One region of the Oerskovia jenensis genome, then DNA from elsewhere that is predicted to be linked to it. Evidence: predicted binding sites of a transcription regulator. Region 1 holds the regulator's gene; each other region holds the start of a gene.
The links. Region 1 encodes LexA, which represses DNA repair genes until DNA is damaged. Its sites were predicted from a motif close to TCGAACANNTGTTCGA; they were not measured.
Positions count from the first base shown of each region.

Region 2: ruvA (Holliday junction branch migration protein RuvA) is a predicted target of LexA. The motif match lies at 1,402-1,417, and genes of this name have one in related genera.
Region 3: uvrA (excinuclease ABC subunit UvrA) is a predicted target of LexA. The motif match lies at 1,602-1,617, and genes of this name have one in related genera.
Region 4: JOD49_RS11425 (replicative DNA helicase) is a predicted target of LexA. The motif match lies at 2,011-2,026, and genes of this name have one in related genera.

Region 1 is NZ_JAFBBO010000001.1:739,039-742,400, reverse strand. Features, by position in the region: gene JOD49_RS03380 (ATP-dependent DNA helicase) at 1-43, shown strand, start outside; gene JOD49_RS03375 (L-lactate dehydrogenase) at 122-1,075, shown strand; gene lexA (transcriptional repressor LexA) at 1,190-1,939, opposite strand; gene JOD49_RS03365 (LysM peptidoglycan-binding domain-containing protein) at 2,253-2,630, shown strand; gene nrdR (transcriptional regulator NrdR) at 3,090-3,362, shown strand, end outside.
Region 2 is NZ_JAFBBO010000001.1:198,104-201,465, forward strand. Features, by position in the region: gene JOD49_RS00905 (YebC/PmpR family DNA-binding transcriptional regulator) at 1-625, shown strand, start outside; gene ruvC (crossover junction endodeoxyribonuclease RuvC) at 711-1,274, shown strand; gene ruvA (Holliday junction branch migration protein RuvA) at 1,464-2,102, shown strand; gene ruvB (Holliday junction branch migration DNA helicase RuvB) at 2,155-3,228, shown strand; gene yajC (preprotein translocase subunit YajC) at 3,345-3,362, shown strand, end outside.
Region 3 is NZ_JAFBBO010000001.1:402,884-406,245, forward strand. Features, by position in the region: gene uvrA (excinuclease ABC subunit UvrA) at 1-1,572, opposite strand, end outside; gene JOD49_RS01860 (MBL fold metallo-hydrolase) at 1,798-2,505, shown strand; gene JOD49_RS01865 (YciI family protein) at 2,597-2,896, shown strand; gene JOD49_RS01870 (TerC family protein) at 3,019-3,362, opposite strand, start outside.
Region 4 is NZ_JAFBBO010000001.1:2,552,691-2,556,052, forward strand. Features, by position in the region: gene rplI (50S ribosomal protein L9) at 1-82, shown strand, start outside; gene JOD49_RS11420 (MATE family efflux transporter) at 248-1,771, opposite strand; gene JOD49_RS11425 (replicative DNA helicase) at 2,070-3,362, shown strand, end outside.

The sequences.
Region 1 (3,362 bases):
TGTCGTCCTCTCTGCGCTCGAGCGCCTCTCCGCCCTAGGCTGAGACCTGGCAGTCCACACGACGGACGTCACGGTGCTCGTGCAGCACCCGGCGTCCGACGCACCACGTCCAGGAGGCACAGTGCCCGCCCGTACCACCAAGCTCGCGATCGTCGGCGCAGGTTCCGTCGGATCGACTCTCGCCTATGCGGCGCTCATGCGCGGAGCGGCTCACACCGTGAGCCTCCTCGACATCAACAGGACCAAGGTCGAGGCCGAGGTCCTCGACCTCCAGCACGGCATCCAGTTCATGCCCATGGCCAAGGTCGAAGGATCGGACGACGTCGCGGTGTGTGCCGACGCCGACGTCGTGGTGTTCACGGCCGGAGCCAAGCAGAAGCCCGGGCAGACGCGCCTGGACCTCGCCGAGGCCACGATCTCCCTCGTGCGCAAGATCCTGCCCGGGCTCGTCGAGGTGGCACCCAACGCCGTCTACATCATGGTGACCAACCCGGTCGACGTGGTGACGTACGCCGCGCTCAAGTACTCGGGACTGCCGCCGAACCAGCTCTTCGGCAGCGGCACGGTCCTGGACTCCTCGAGGCTGCGGTTCCTCGTGGCGCAGCACTGCGGGGTCGCGGTCCAGAACGTGCACGCCTACATCGCGGGCGAGCACGGGGACAGCGAGATCCCGCTCTGGAGCTCGGCGACCATCAGCGGGGTGCCGCTGCTCGAGTGGCAGGGGCTCAAGGGTCGAGGACCGCTCACGGCCGAGGTGCGCGCGGACATCGCGCACGAGGTCGTGCAGTCGGCCTACCGCATCATCGAGGGCAAGGGCGCGACGAACTACGCCGTCGCGCTCGCCGCGACCCGCATCATCGAGGCCGTCCTCGACGACGAGCACCGGGTCCTGCCGGTGTCCTCGCTCCTCGAGGACTTCCACGGGATCAGCGACGTCTGCCTCTCCGTCCCCTCGCTGCTCGAGCGGCGTGGCTGCGGCGAGCGGATCGAGGTCCCGCTGTCGGACCACGAGCTCGCGGGTCTGCGGGCGTCCGCGGACTCGGTGCGCGCCGTGGCCAAGAGCTTCGGCCTGTAGTCGTCGCCTCGGGGCCCGCGACGGGCGCCGGGCACGACGAAGGGGACGGCCCGCCGGGCCGTCCCCTTCGTCGTACTGAGCGCCGGTCCCCGAGGGGCGGGCGGGACGCTGTGCTCAGAGGCTGCGCAGCACCGAGACGACCCGGCCGAGGATCTGGGCGTCGTCCCCGGAGATGGGCTGGTACGCCGCGTTGTGCGGCATGAGCCACACGTGCTTGTCGATCCGCTTGAACGTCTTGACGGTGGCCTCGCCGTCGATCATCGCCGCGACGATCTCACCGTTCTCGGCGACGGGCTGGCGACGGACCACGACCCAGTCGCCGTCGCAGATCGCGGCGTCGATCATGGAGTCTCCGGCCACACGGAGCAGGAAGAGCTCGCCGTCACCGACGAGCTGGCGGGGGAGGGGGAACACGTCCTCGACCACCTGCTCGGCCAGGATGGGGCCACCGGCCGCGATGCGTCCCACGACGGGGACGTACGACGGGGTGGGACGCTCGGGTGAGTCCTCGGACGCATCGATGCCCTCGGCACGGCCGAACGCGCTGCCGGGGAGCGCCGAGATGGCCCGTGCGTCGTCGTTGTGGACGACCTCGATCGCCCGGGGGCGGTTGGGGTCCCTGCGCAGGTAGCCCTTGCGCTCGAGGGTCGTGAGCTGGTGCTTGACGCTCGAGGGGCTCGTCAGGCCGACGGCCTCGCCGATCTCGCGCATGCTCGGCGGGTAGCCCCGCTGGTCCACCGATGCACGGATCGTCTCGAGCACGAGGCGCTGGCGCGGCGTGAGGCCGTCGCCGCCCGTCGTGCCGTCGGGCAGCTCGTGCACCTTCGCGAGCCTGCCCGTGGTGTCGGCCACCCGTCCCGCCATCGTCGTCTCCGCCCTGCTCGGCCGTCTCGGTCCTGTCCCTGCGGAGCGGTGCCGCGAGGGGCACGGGCTCCTGAGCGTGGCCGGCTCTACCTCGTCGGCTCGTGGACGGCTTCACCCGGTCCTCGAGCGTCCGACATATCGGACGACCAGTACTCGAACAGCGTAGGTCACACGGCGACACGAATCAAACACATGTTCGAGCATGTCTCGACATCGCTGCCAGGTGGTGATAGAAATCGTACAGGTGTTCGACGAACAGGTGTTCGAACCGACCGGGGAAGGCGGTTCGAGCACCACGGGCGAAGGAGTGGGCATGAGTGCAGTCACTGCGATGGGCGCTGGCGACGGTGTGCGGTTCGAGCGGCGCACCGGTGCGCACGGCGAGGCGCCGCTGAGGCTCACGACGCGGGGCCGCGTCGTCCTCTCGCTGCTCGTCGCGGCGTTCCTCGCCCTCGGGGCGCTGTGGGGCGCTCGGGCGGTCGCCTCGGGCCCGGGCGAGCCGGTCGAGGTGCGTGTCCATGTCGTCGAGGCGGGCGAGACCCTCTGGCAGCACGCGTCGGCCCTGGCCTCGGGCGGTCGGGACGTCCGTGACGTGGTGGCGGACCTCGCCGAGCTGAACAACCTCTCCTCGACCGCGCTGCAGGCCGGCCAGCAGCTCCTGCTCCCGGTCGACCCGGACTTCGGGCGCTGACCGCGGGCGCGGGCCGGCGGCGGGTGGGTGTCGCGTGGTCCTGGTCGGGGCTCGCTCCGACGCGGCTCTCGCCCCCCAGGCAGGACTCCCGCTCACCGGGCTTGCGCGATCGCATTAGGTTCCCCTAAGTTAGTACTGCCTCACCAACCCGGCTGGGGGGTCGGTCGGTGAGGGGGAGGCGCGCCACGCGCGCCTCCGCAGTTGCGTCGACGTTCGCGAGGCGAGTCGCGGGCGTGAGATGGGGACGGGGGCGTCCCGACGGAGGTGGCCGATCATCGGCCACCTCCGTTCTCATGTGCACTGGTCTCTCCTGTGTGCTGATCGCGTGCAGAGGCGTGTCGTGACCTGCTCCTGTGGCGGGGCGCCTTGCGTCCCGTCGACGTCGAGACATAGGTTCGGGACGCACCGTCCGCGGCGATCGCCCCGGAGCACCCGCGCAGACCCCAGGAGTACCGCCTCATGCACTGTCCGTTCTGCCGGCACGCGGACTCCCGGGTCGTCGACTCGAGGACCTCCGACGACGGGGCCTCCATCCGCCGTCGTCGACAGTGCCCGGCGTGCAACCGCCGCTTCACCACCATCGAGACCGCGAGCCTGTCGGTCGTCAAGCGCTCGGGCGTGACCGAGCCGTTCAGCCGGGAGAAGATCGTGACCGGGGTGCGCAAGGCGTGCCAGGGACGTCCCGTCAACGAGGACGACCTCGCCGTGCTCGCGCAGAAGGTCGAGGAGTCG
Region 2 (3,362 bases), 540 kb from region 1:
TAACCCCACGCTCTTCGACGCCGTCCAGAAGGCCAAGAAGTCCTCGGTGCCCAACGACAACATCGACCGCGCCCTCAAGCGCGGCTCGGGCCAGGAAGCCGGCGGCGCCGACTACCAGACGATCATGTACGAGGGCTACGGCACGGGCGGCATCGCCGTCCTCGTCGAGTGCCTCACGGACAACAAGAACCGTGCCGCCGCCGAGGTCCGCATCGCGTTCACGCGCAACGGCGGCCAGCTCGCCGACCCGGGCTCGGTGTCCTACCTGTTCTCCCGCAAGGGCGTCATCGTGGTCCCCAAGGAGGGCACCACCGAGGACGACGTCATGGAGGCAGTCCTGGAGGCGGGCGGCGAGGAGGTCACCGACGAGGGCGACACGTTCGAGATCCTCACCGAGGCCACGGACCTCGTCGCGGTGCGCACCGCGCTGCAGGACGCCGGCATCGAGTACGACTCCGCCGACGTCGTCTTCCACCCCTCCATGGAGGTCGAGGTCGACGCCGAGGGCGCCCGCAAGATCCTGCGCCTCATCGACGCCCTCGAGGACAGCGACGACGTGCAGAACGTCTACGCCAACTTCACCGCGAGCGACGAGGTCATGGCCGAGCTCGAGAACGACGACTGACCCACCCCTGGTGTGACGAAGGGCTCCCGCGTGCACGCACGCGTGGGAGCCCTTCGCCGTGGGCGGCCCGTGAGAAGGTGAGCGCGTGCGCGTGCTCGGAGTGGACCCAGGACTGACCCGTTGCGGTGTCGGCGTCGTCGACTCGCTGCCCGGCCGGCGCGCCCGCATGGTCGCGGTCGGGGTCCTGCAGAGCCCCCCGGACATGTCGGTGGACCTGCGCCTGCTCACCATCTCCCAGCGCCTGGACGCGTGGATGGACGAGCACGTGCCGGACGTCGTGGCCGTCGAACGCGTCTTCGCCCAGCACAACGTCAGCACCGTCATGGGCACCGCCCAGGTCGCGGGCCTGGCGATGGTCGCCGCGGCCCGCCGCGGGGTGCCCGTCGCGATGCACACCCCGAGCGAGGTCAAGGCCGCCGTGACCGGGACCGGACGCGCCGACAAGATCCAGGTCCAGCGCATGGTCGCGCGCATCCTCGAGCTCGCCGAGCTGCCCAAGCCCGCCGACGCCGCCGACGCCCTCGCCCTCGCGATCTGCCACCTGTGGCGCCCCGCGGGCGCCCTGCAGGGCGGCGACCGCCACCAGCTCACCCCCGCCCAGCGCGCCTGGGCCGCGGCCGAGCAGGCCTCGCGCGGCCCGCGCCGCTGACCGGCCGCACCCCCGTGGGCACGAGGTCACGCGCCGCGTGCTGAGGCAGGACAGGAGCCGGGGTACCGCGCCCGACGGCGAGGCTCGCCCGGGCGGACCACCCCGCGTTGCTAGAGTGGCCCAGGATTCGTACAGGTGTTCGGGACCGGTCGCACGTGGCCCGGCCCCGCGAGCAAGCATGGAGGCACAGTGATCGCTTCGCTGTCGGGCACGGTCGCGGACGTCCGTCTGGACCGAGCCGTCATCGACGTCGGAGGCGCCGGGGGAGCCGTGGGCTACCTCGTCCACGCGACCCCCGCGACGCTGTCCGCGCTGCGCGTGGGCGAGCCCGCCCGGCTGGCCACGAGCATGGTCGTCCGGGAGGACTCCTTCACGCTGTTCGGGTTCGCCGACGACGACGAGCGCGCCGTGTTCGAGGCCGTGCAGACCGTCAGCGGCGTCGGGCCGCGCCTGGCCCTGGCGATGCTCGCGGTCCACACCCCCGACGGCCTGCGCCGCGCCGTCGCGGGCGAGGACATCGCCGCGCTCATGCGCGTGCCCGGCATCGGGCGCAAGGGCGCCCAGCGCATCGCGCTCGAGCTCGGCGACAAGCTCGGGGCCCCCACAGGCACCGACCCGGACGCCGCGTCCGCCGTCGGCGGCGCCGTGGCCGACGACCAGCGCGACCAGGTCGTCCAGGCCCTCGTGGGCCTCGGGTGGAACCCCAAGGCCGCCGAGGACGCCCTCGCCACGGTCCTGACCCAGGCCGGGGCCGACGCCGTGGCCCCCGACGAGATCGCGGGCGCACTGCGCGCGTCGCTGCGCGTCCTGGGCGGCCCCCGTGGCTGACTTCGACCGCGTCGGGTACGAGGAGGGGCACGAGCCGTTCACGTCCGAACGGATCGTGACCTCGACGGCCGACGACCTCGAACGCGCGGCCGAGGCCGCCCTGCGCCCACGTCGCCTCGAGGAGTTCGTCGGGCAGCTCGTCGTGCGCGACCAGCTCTCCCTCGTGCTCCAGGCCGCCCTCGCCCGCGGCGCGACGCCCGACCACGTCCTGCTCTCGGGTCCGCCCGGCCTCGGCAAGACGACCCTCGCGATGATCATCGCGGCCGAGCTCGGCACCTCCCTGCGCGTCACGTCGGGTCCCGCGATCCAGCACGCGGGCGACCTCGCCGCAGTCCTGTCCTCCCTCGAGGAGGGCGAGGTCCTGTTCATCGACGAGATCCACCGCCTCGCCCGCCCCGCCGAAGAGCTGCTCTACGTCGCGATGGAGGACTTCCGGGTCGACGTCATCGTCGGCAAGGGGGCAGGGGCCAGCGCCATCCCGCTGTCCCTGCCACCGTTCACCGTCGTGGGCGCCACCACGCGCGCCGGACTCCTGCCCGCACCGCTGCGCGACCGCTTCGGCTTCACGGGCCACCTCGACTTCTACTCCGCCGAAGAGCTCGAGCGCGTCATCATCCGCTCGGCCGGGCTGCTCGGCGTCGAGATCAAGCACGCCGCCGCGCACGAGATCTCGGGCCGTTCGCGCGGCACGCCCCGCATCGCCAACCGGCTGCTGCGCCGCGTGCGCGACTGGGCGCAGGTCCGCGGCGACGGGACCATGGACCTGCGGGCGGCACGCTCGGCCCTGGAGGTCTACGAGGTCGACGAGCTCGGCCTCGACCGCCTCGACCGGGCCGTCCTGGGGGCGCTGTGCACCCGGTTCGGCGGCGGACCAGTGGGCCTGAGCACGCTCGCGGTCACCGTGGGGGAGGAGTCCGAGACGGTCGAGACCGTCGCCGAGCCCTTCCTCGTGCGCGAGGGCCTGATCGGGCGCACCCCGCGCGGGCGCGTGGCCACCCCCGCGGCCTGGGCCCACCTCGGGCTGACCCCGCCCGACCCGCTCACGCCCCGCGGACCGGGCGCCGGCCTCGGGCCGCGGACCGGCTCCGGGCGGTCGGGCGGAACCCTGTTCGACACGGGGGCCTAGACTGAGGGAATCTGAGCGGCGGAACTTCACGGCCGGACGGTTCGTTGGTGATCCGTACGCGTGCGCCTAGACTGCCGCGCAGATCCCAGCACAGAACAGGAACCGGTTACCCCGTCATGGACTTCAGCCTCATT
Region 3 (3,362 bases), 340 kb from region 1:
CAGTCCGATGCTGGGCTCGTCGAGGACGTAGAGCACACCGACGAGTCCCGAGCCGATCTGCGTCGCGAGCCGGATGCGCTGCGCCTCCCCACCCGAGAGGGTCCCCGCGGGACGCTCGAGGGACAGGTAGTCCAGGCCGACGTCGAGCAGGAAGCCCAGGCGGGCGTCGATCTCCTTGAGGACCTCGGTCGCGATGGCCTTCTGGCGGGTGCCGAGCTCGAGCGAGCCGAGGAACGCCGCGGCCTCGCGCAGCGGGAGCCGGCAGACCTCGGCGATCGACTTGTCGCCCACCTTGACCGCCAGGACCTCGGGCTTGAGGCGCGTGCCCTGGCACACCGGGCACGGCGTCTCGCGCATGTACGCCTCGTACTTCTCCTTGGACCACTCCGACTCGGTCTCACCGTGACGGCGCTCCAGGAAGGTCACGACGCCCTCGAAACCGGTCGAGTACTGGCGCTCACGACCCCAGCGGTTCTTGTAGCGGACGTGGACCTCGTGGTTCTGCCCGTAGAGCACGGCCTGCTGCGCGCGCTGGGGCAGCGCACGCCACGGCACGTCCATCGAGAAGCCCAGGTCCGAGGCCAGGGCCGTCAGGACGCGGTTGAAGTACTCCGAGGAGATCTGCGCCCACGGCGCGACCGCTCCCTCGGCGAGGGACTTCTCGTCGTCCGGGACGACGAGATCCGGGTCGACCTCGAGGCGGAAGCCGATGCCCGTGCACTCGGGGCACGCGCCGTAGGGGGCGTTGAACGAGAAGGTGCGGGGCTCGATCTCGTCGAGCGTGAGCTCGTGGTCGTTGGGGCACGCGCGCTTCTCCGAGAAGCGTCGCTCGCGCTGCGGGTCGTCCGCGTCGGCGTCGACGAGCTCGACCACGACGAGCCCGCCGGCGAGGCCGAGGGCCGTCTCCACGGAGTCCGTGAGCCTGCGCTGGACGCCCTCGCGCGAGACGAGGCGGTCGATCACGACCTCGATGTCGTGCTTGAGCTTCTTCTCGAGCGCGGGCGGGTCCGTGAGCTGGACGACCTCGCCGTCGACCCGCGCACGCGCGAAGCCCTTGGACTGGAGCTCCTTGAAGAGCTCGCTGTACTCGCCCTTGCGACCGCGCACCACAGGAGCGAGGACCTGGTAGCGCGTGCCCTCGGGCAGCTCGAGCAGGCGGTCGACGATCTGCTGCGGGGTCTGGGCCTGGACCTTCTCGCCGCAGACCGGGCAGTGCTGGGTCCCGGCCCGCGCGAAGAGCAGACGGAGGTAGTCGTAGACCTCGGTGATGGTGCCCACGGTCGAGCGCGGGTTGCGGTTGGTCGACTTCTGGTCGATCGAGACCGCGGGCGACAGACCCTCGATGAAGTCGACGTCCGGCTTGTCCATCTGCCCGAGGAACTGGCGGGCGTACGCGGACAGCGACTCGACGTAGCGGCGCTGCCCCTCGGCGAAGATCGTGTCGAACGCGAGGGAGGACTTTCCGGACCCCGAGAGGCCTGTGAAGACGATGAGCTGGTCCCTCGGCAGGTCGAGGTCGACGTTGCGGAGGTTGTGCTCCCGGGCACCAGCGATGACAAGGCGGTTGCTCACCGAAGCATCGTAAGCCTCGCCCCTGACATTCGCACACCTGTTCGACCGTCGCCCGTGGGACGGACTGTTGCCCGGTTCCCGGCACGGCTCGCCGCCGGCCCCCTGACCTGCTCCTGGACGGCGCCTCGGGTCCGTCACCGGCGTGCCAGACTCGGCACGAGAGGCTCGTCACACCGGCGGCCGAGCGTCCGCGAGGACGCCACCCAGCACAGCGAGGAGATCGGCGTGGCATACACCGGAGACGTCACGGCCGGGGGGCCGAGCGACCTGCGGGTCCTCGACGAGGTCGAGGTCCGCAAGCTCGCCGTCGGCCCTGCCGAGAACAACGCCTACCTCCTCACCTGCCGCGGGAGCGGCGCCCAGCTCCTCGTCGACGCGGCCGCCGAGCCCGACCGGCTCCTCGAGCTCGTCCGGGAGGGCTCCCCGACCACCCGCCTCGACCTCGTGCTCACCACGCACCGGCACCTCGACCACGTCGGGGCGCTCGCGTCGATCGGCGCGGCCACCGGCGCGCAGCTCGCGGCCGGTGCTCCCGACGCGGACGCCATCGCCGAGGCGACCGGAGCGACCATCACGCGCTCCCTGCACGACGGCGACACCCTCGTCCTCGGCCACCTCACGTTCGAGGTGGTCGCCCTGCGTGGTCACACCCCCGGGTCGGTCACGCTCGTCTACCGCGAGCCCGAGCACGCGAGCGCACCGGGCGCCGTGCCCGGCCGCGCCCACCTGTTCACCGGGGACTCGCTCTTCCCCGGTGGCGTCGGGAGCACGTCGAACGACCCGGACCGTTTCGCCCTGCTCCACGCGGACGTCACGACCAGGCTCTTCGACCGGTTCGACGACGCCACCTGGGTGTACCCGGGCCACGGGGCCGACACGACGCTCGGGGCGGAACGACCCCACCTCGACGAGTGGCGCGAGCGCGGCTGGTAGCGGTCGTCGTCCGCGCCGCCCCCACCGGCCGCCCCGGAGCCGTGCGCGGACCCTCTGCGGGACCCCCGCCGGATGGTGCTTCAATGTCGCCATGCCGATCTTCGCCGTGACCTACACCTACGCCGACAAGCCCGCCGTCCTGGACGAGTTCCGCCCCGAGCACCGCGCCTTCCTGCGCGGCCTGCTCGACGAGGGCACGCTGCTCGCCTCCGGACCCCTCGCCCAGGACGCGGCGAACCCTGCCGGCGCCCTCCTGCTCGTCGACGCACCGGACGAGGCGTCGGCCGCGCGGACGCTCGACGCCGACCCGTTCGCCCGGGAGGGCGTCATCACGCGTCGGACCGTCCGACCGTGGGCGCCCGTGATCGGACCGTGGGCGGACCGCGCCTGACCCCTGGCCGAGCCCGCGACGCACGCCGTCCGACCAGGTCCGAGAACGCACGAACGGCCCGTCTCCCCGGAGGGAGACGGGCCGTTCGTCGCGCGGAGCGAGCACCGCCCGCCGCGAGCGACCTACGAGGCCGCGTCGACGTCGTCGGGCAGGGACTCGTCCTTCTGCTGACCGCGCGTGCGCAGCAGGCTCGCCACGGTCGTGACCCCGAGCGCACCCAGGATGACCACGAGCGAGAGCCAGACCGGGACCGTCGGGACGGCCTCGATGTGCTGCCCTCCGTTGATGAACGGCAGCGTGTTCTCGTGCAGGGCCTCGAGGATCAGCTTGATCCCGATGAACCCCAGGATGACCGCCAGCCCGATCGGCAGGTACACGAGCCGCTCGAGCAGACCACCCAGCAGGAAGTACAGCTGGCGCAGCCCCATGAGCGCGAACACGTTCGTCGTGAAGACGATGAACGGGT
Region 4 (3,362 bases), 1.8 Mb from region 1:
GTCGACCGGTTCGTACACGGTCACCATCCGCCTGCACGCCGAGGTCTCGGCGAACATCGCGGTCAACGTGGTGGCTGCCTGATCGACTGATCGCCCCTGTCCCGTGAGGGATGGATGGATCGGAGATCTCACCCGACGGCCCGGTCCCCTCTGCGGAGGGGGCCGGGCCGTCGGCGTTCCCCCTGAACCGTGTGTCAGAACGAGCGTGACCTCTGGCCCTCGCTCGTTCTGACAGGTCCGGGTCCGGTCAGGCTCCCGTGACCATCCACCGGTCGCCGCGCGCACGGAGCCCCGTGGTCAGGGCGCGCGCCGCCATGAAGACCCCCGCGAAGGCCGCCCACAACCACGCGAGCCCAGCGGCGCCGTCGGGCGCGAGAGCGCGGACCGCGAGGGCCACCGGGACGTACACGACGAACGTGACCATGCCCGCCCACGCGAGGTAGCGGCCGTCCCCGGCGCCGATCAGCACGCCGTCGAGGACGAACACCCACCCCGCCATGGGCAGCAGCAGCCCGCACACGGCCATGCCGAGCGCGACGGCGGCGCGGACGTCGGGGTCGGACGTGAAGAGCAGCGCGAACCACCAGCCGCCCGCGGCCATGACGAGGCCCAGCAGCGCGCCCGCGCCGACGCCCCACTGCAGCGTGCGACGCAGGACCGAGCGCACGTGCGACCGGTCTCCCGCGCCCAGGCCGTGGCCCACGAGGGCCTGCGCGGCGATCGCGAGGGCGTCGAGCGCGAACGCCGCGAGCCCCCACACCGACGCGACCACCTGGTAGCCCGCGAGCGTGACCTCGCCCAGGCCCGTCGCGACGAAGACCGTCAGGAGGATCGCGAGGCGCAGCGAGAGCGTGCGGACGAGCAGCGGCGCGCCCGCGCGCGCGTTGGACCAGATGCCGCCCGCGGCGGGGCGCAGCGACGCGCCCTCGCGCCGGGCACCACGCACGACGACGACGGCGAGCACCGCGCCCATGGTGAGCTGCGCGACGGCCGTCCCGATGCCCGAGCCCGCGATGCCCAGGCCCACGCCGTACACGAGGACCACGTTGAGGACCGCGTTGAACGTCGCGCCGCCCGCGGCGACGTAGAGGGGCGTGCGGGTGTCCTGCAGGCCGCGCAGCACGCCCGTGGACGCCAGGACGACGAGCATGCCCGGCAGGCCCAGGCCGGACCATCGCAGGTACACCAGCGCGTGCTCGGCGACCTCGCCCGTGCCGCCCATCGCGCCGATCGCCCAGCCGCCCCCGATCCACAGGGTCGCCGCGAGCACCAGGCCCAGGCCCAGCGCGAGCCACATGCCGTCGATCCCCGACTGGAGCGCCTCGCGCCGGTGGCCCGCGCCGATGCGCCGGGCCACGGCCGCGGTGGTCGCGTAGGCGAGGAAGACGCACAGGCCCACGAGGGTCAGCAGGACCGTGGAGGCCAGGGAGAGCCCGGCGAGCTCTGCGGTCCCCAGATGCCCGACGACGGCGCTGTCCACGAGCACGAAGATCGGCTCCGCGACGAGCGCGCCCAGGGCGGGGACCGCGAGAGCGAGGATCTGCCTGTCGATGAGCCGACGGCTGGGGGGCCCGTCCGCTGTGGACGGCCCGTCCCCTGTGGACGACGACGGGCCGTGCGGGGTGCCCTCGGTGGACGGGGAGCGGTCCTCGGATGAACGGGGTGAACGACCGGCGTCGGAGCGCTGACCTGGGGCTGGCTGGCGTGCGTGCGGCGTGTCGCCGGAATTTCTTTCGTCCACACCCCCGAGCCTAGTGAACAGGCTGCTCATGGGCGTGTACAGGGGACAACTCGTCACTTGTCCACATGGTTGTCCACATGCCTGTGAACAGGCTGACGGGGTCTGTCCACAGGCTGTCCACACCTCTGTGAACAGGGTCGTTTGCGGGGGATGGAAGCGCGATCTACTGTCGCTGAGTCGTGCATGCTCGGGCCTACGGACGGTCGACGGTGCAGCACCACACGACACCCCTCGACGACGCGGGCTCAAGACGTGTCGGTGGGCCGGAGTAGAACAGATGTGCGACGCAGGACGATACCCGGCCATGCCGGGGGAGTGAGGGGCCCGCATGTCGATCGACGAGCTCGAGTCGAGCTTCGGACCACCCGCAGGCAGCGGCGGTCCCGGGTTCGACCGCACCCCGCCGCAGGACATCGCGGCCGAGCAGAGCGTCCTCGGCGGCATGCTCCTGTCCAAGGACGCCATCGCGGACGTGATCGAGCAGATCCGCGGCACCGACTTCTACAAGCCGGCGCACGAGTCGATCTACGACGTCGTCATCGACCTCTACGGACGAGGTGAGCCCGCCGACGCCATCACGGTCGTCGCCGAGCTGACGCGCCGCGGCGAGCTGGGCCGGATCGGCGGCGCGCCCTACATCCACGACCTCATGGCCATGGTCCCCACTGCGGCCAACGCGGGCTACTACGCCCGCATCGTGCGCGAGCGGGCCGTGCTGCGCCGCCTCGTCGAGGCCGGGACCCGGATCGTGCAGCTCGGCTACGCGACCGACGGCGGCGACGTCGACGACGTCGTGAACAACGCGCAGGCCGAGGTCTACGCCGTGACCGAGCGACGCACCGCCGAGGACTACATCGTCCTGGGCGAGGTCATCGGCGGGACGGTCGACGAGATCGAGGCCGCGGGTCACCGCGGGGAGGGCATGGTGGGCGTCCCGACGGGGTTCGCCGACCTCGACCGGCTGACCAACGGGCTGCACCCCGGGCAGATGATCGTGATCGCGGCACGCCCGGCCATCGGGAAGTCGACGCTGGGAATCGACATAGTAAGGAGTGCTTCCATAAAGCACAACATGACGTCCGTCGTGTTCTCGCTCGAGATGAGCCGCAACGAGATCACGATGCGTCTGTTGGCTGCCGAGGCGCGCATCCACCTGCAGAAGATGCGCAACGGCTCCATGGGGGAGGACGACTGGCAGAAGCTCGCAGGCACCATGGGCAAGATCTCCGAGGCGCCGCTCTTCATCGACGACTCGCCCAACATGTCGCTCATGGAGATCCGCGCCAAGTGCCGCCGGCTCAAGCAGAAGCACGACCTCAAGCTCGTCGTGATCGACTACCTCCAGCTCATGACGTCGGGCAAGCGCGTCGAGTCCCGCCAGCAGGAGGTCTCCGAGTTCTCCCGTGCGCTCAAGCTCCTCGCGAAGGAGCTCGAGGTGCCGGTCATCGCGATCTCTCAGCTGAACCGTGGCGCCGAGCAGCGTACGGACAAGAAGCCCGCTATGTCGGATTTGCGTGAGTCGGGCTGCCTCACAGAGGACACCAGGATCCTGCGAGCGGACACGGGCGCTGAGACCACGATGGGCGAGCTCTACGCGCTCGGTGCCAAGGACGTCCCCGTG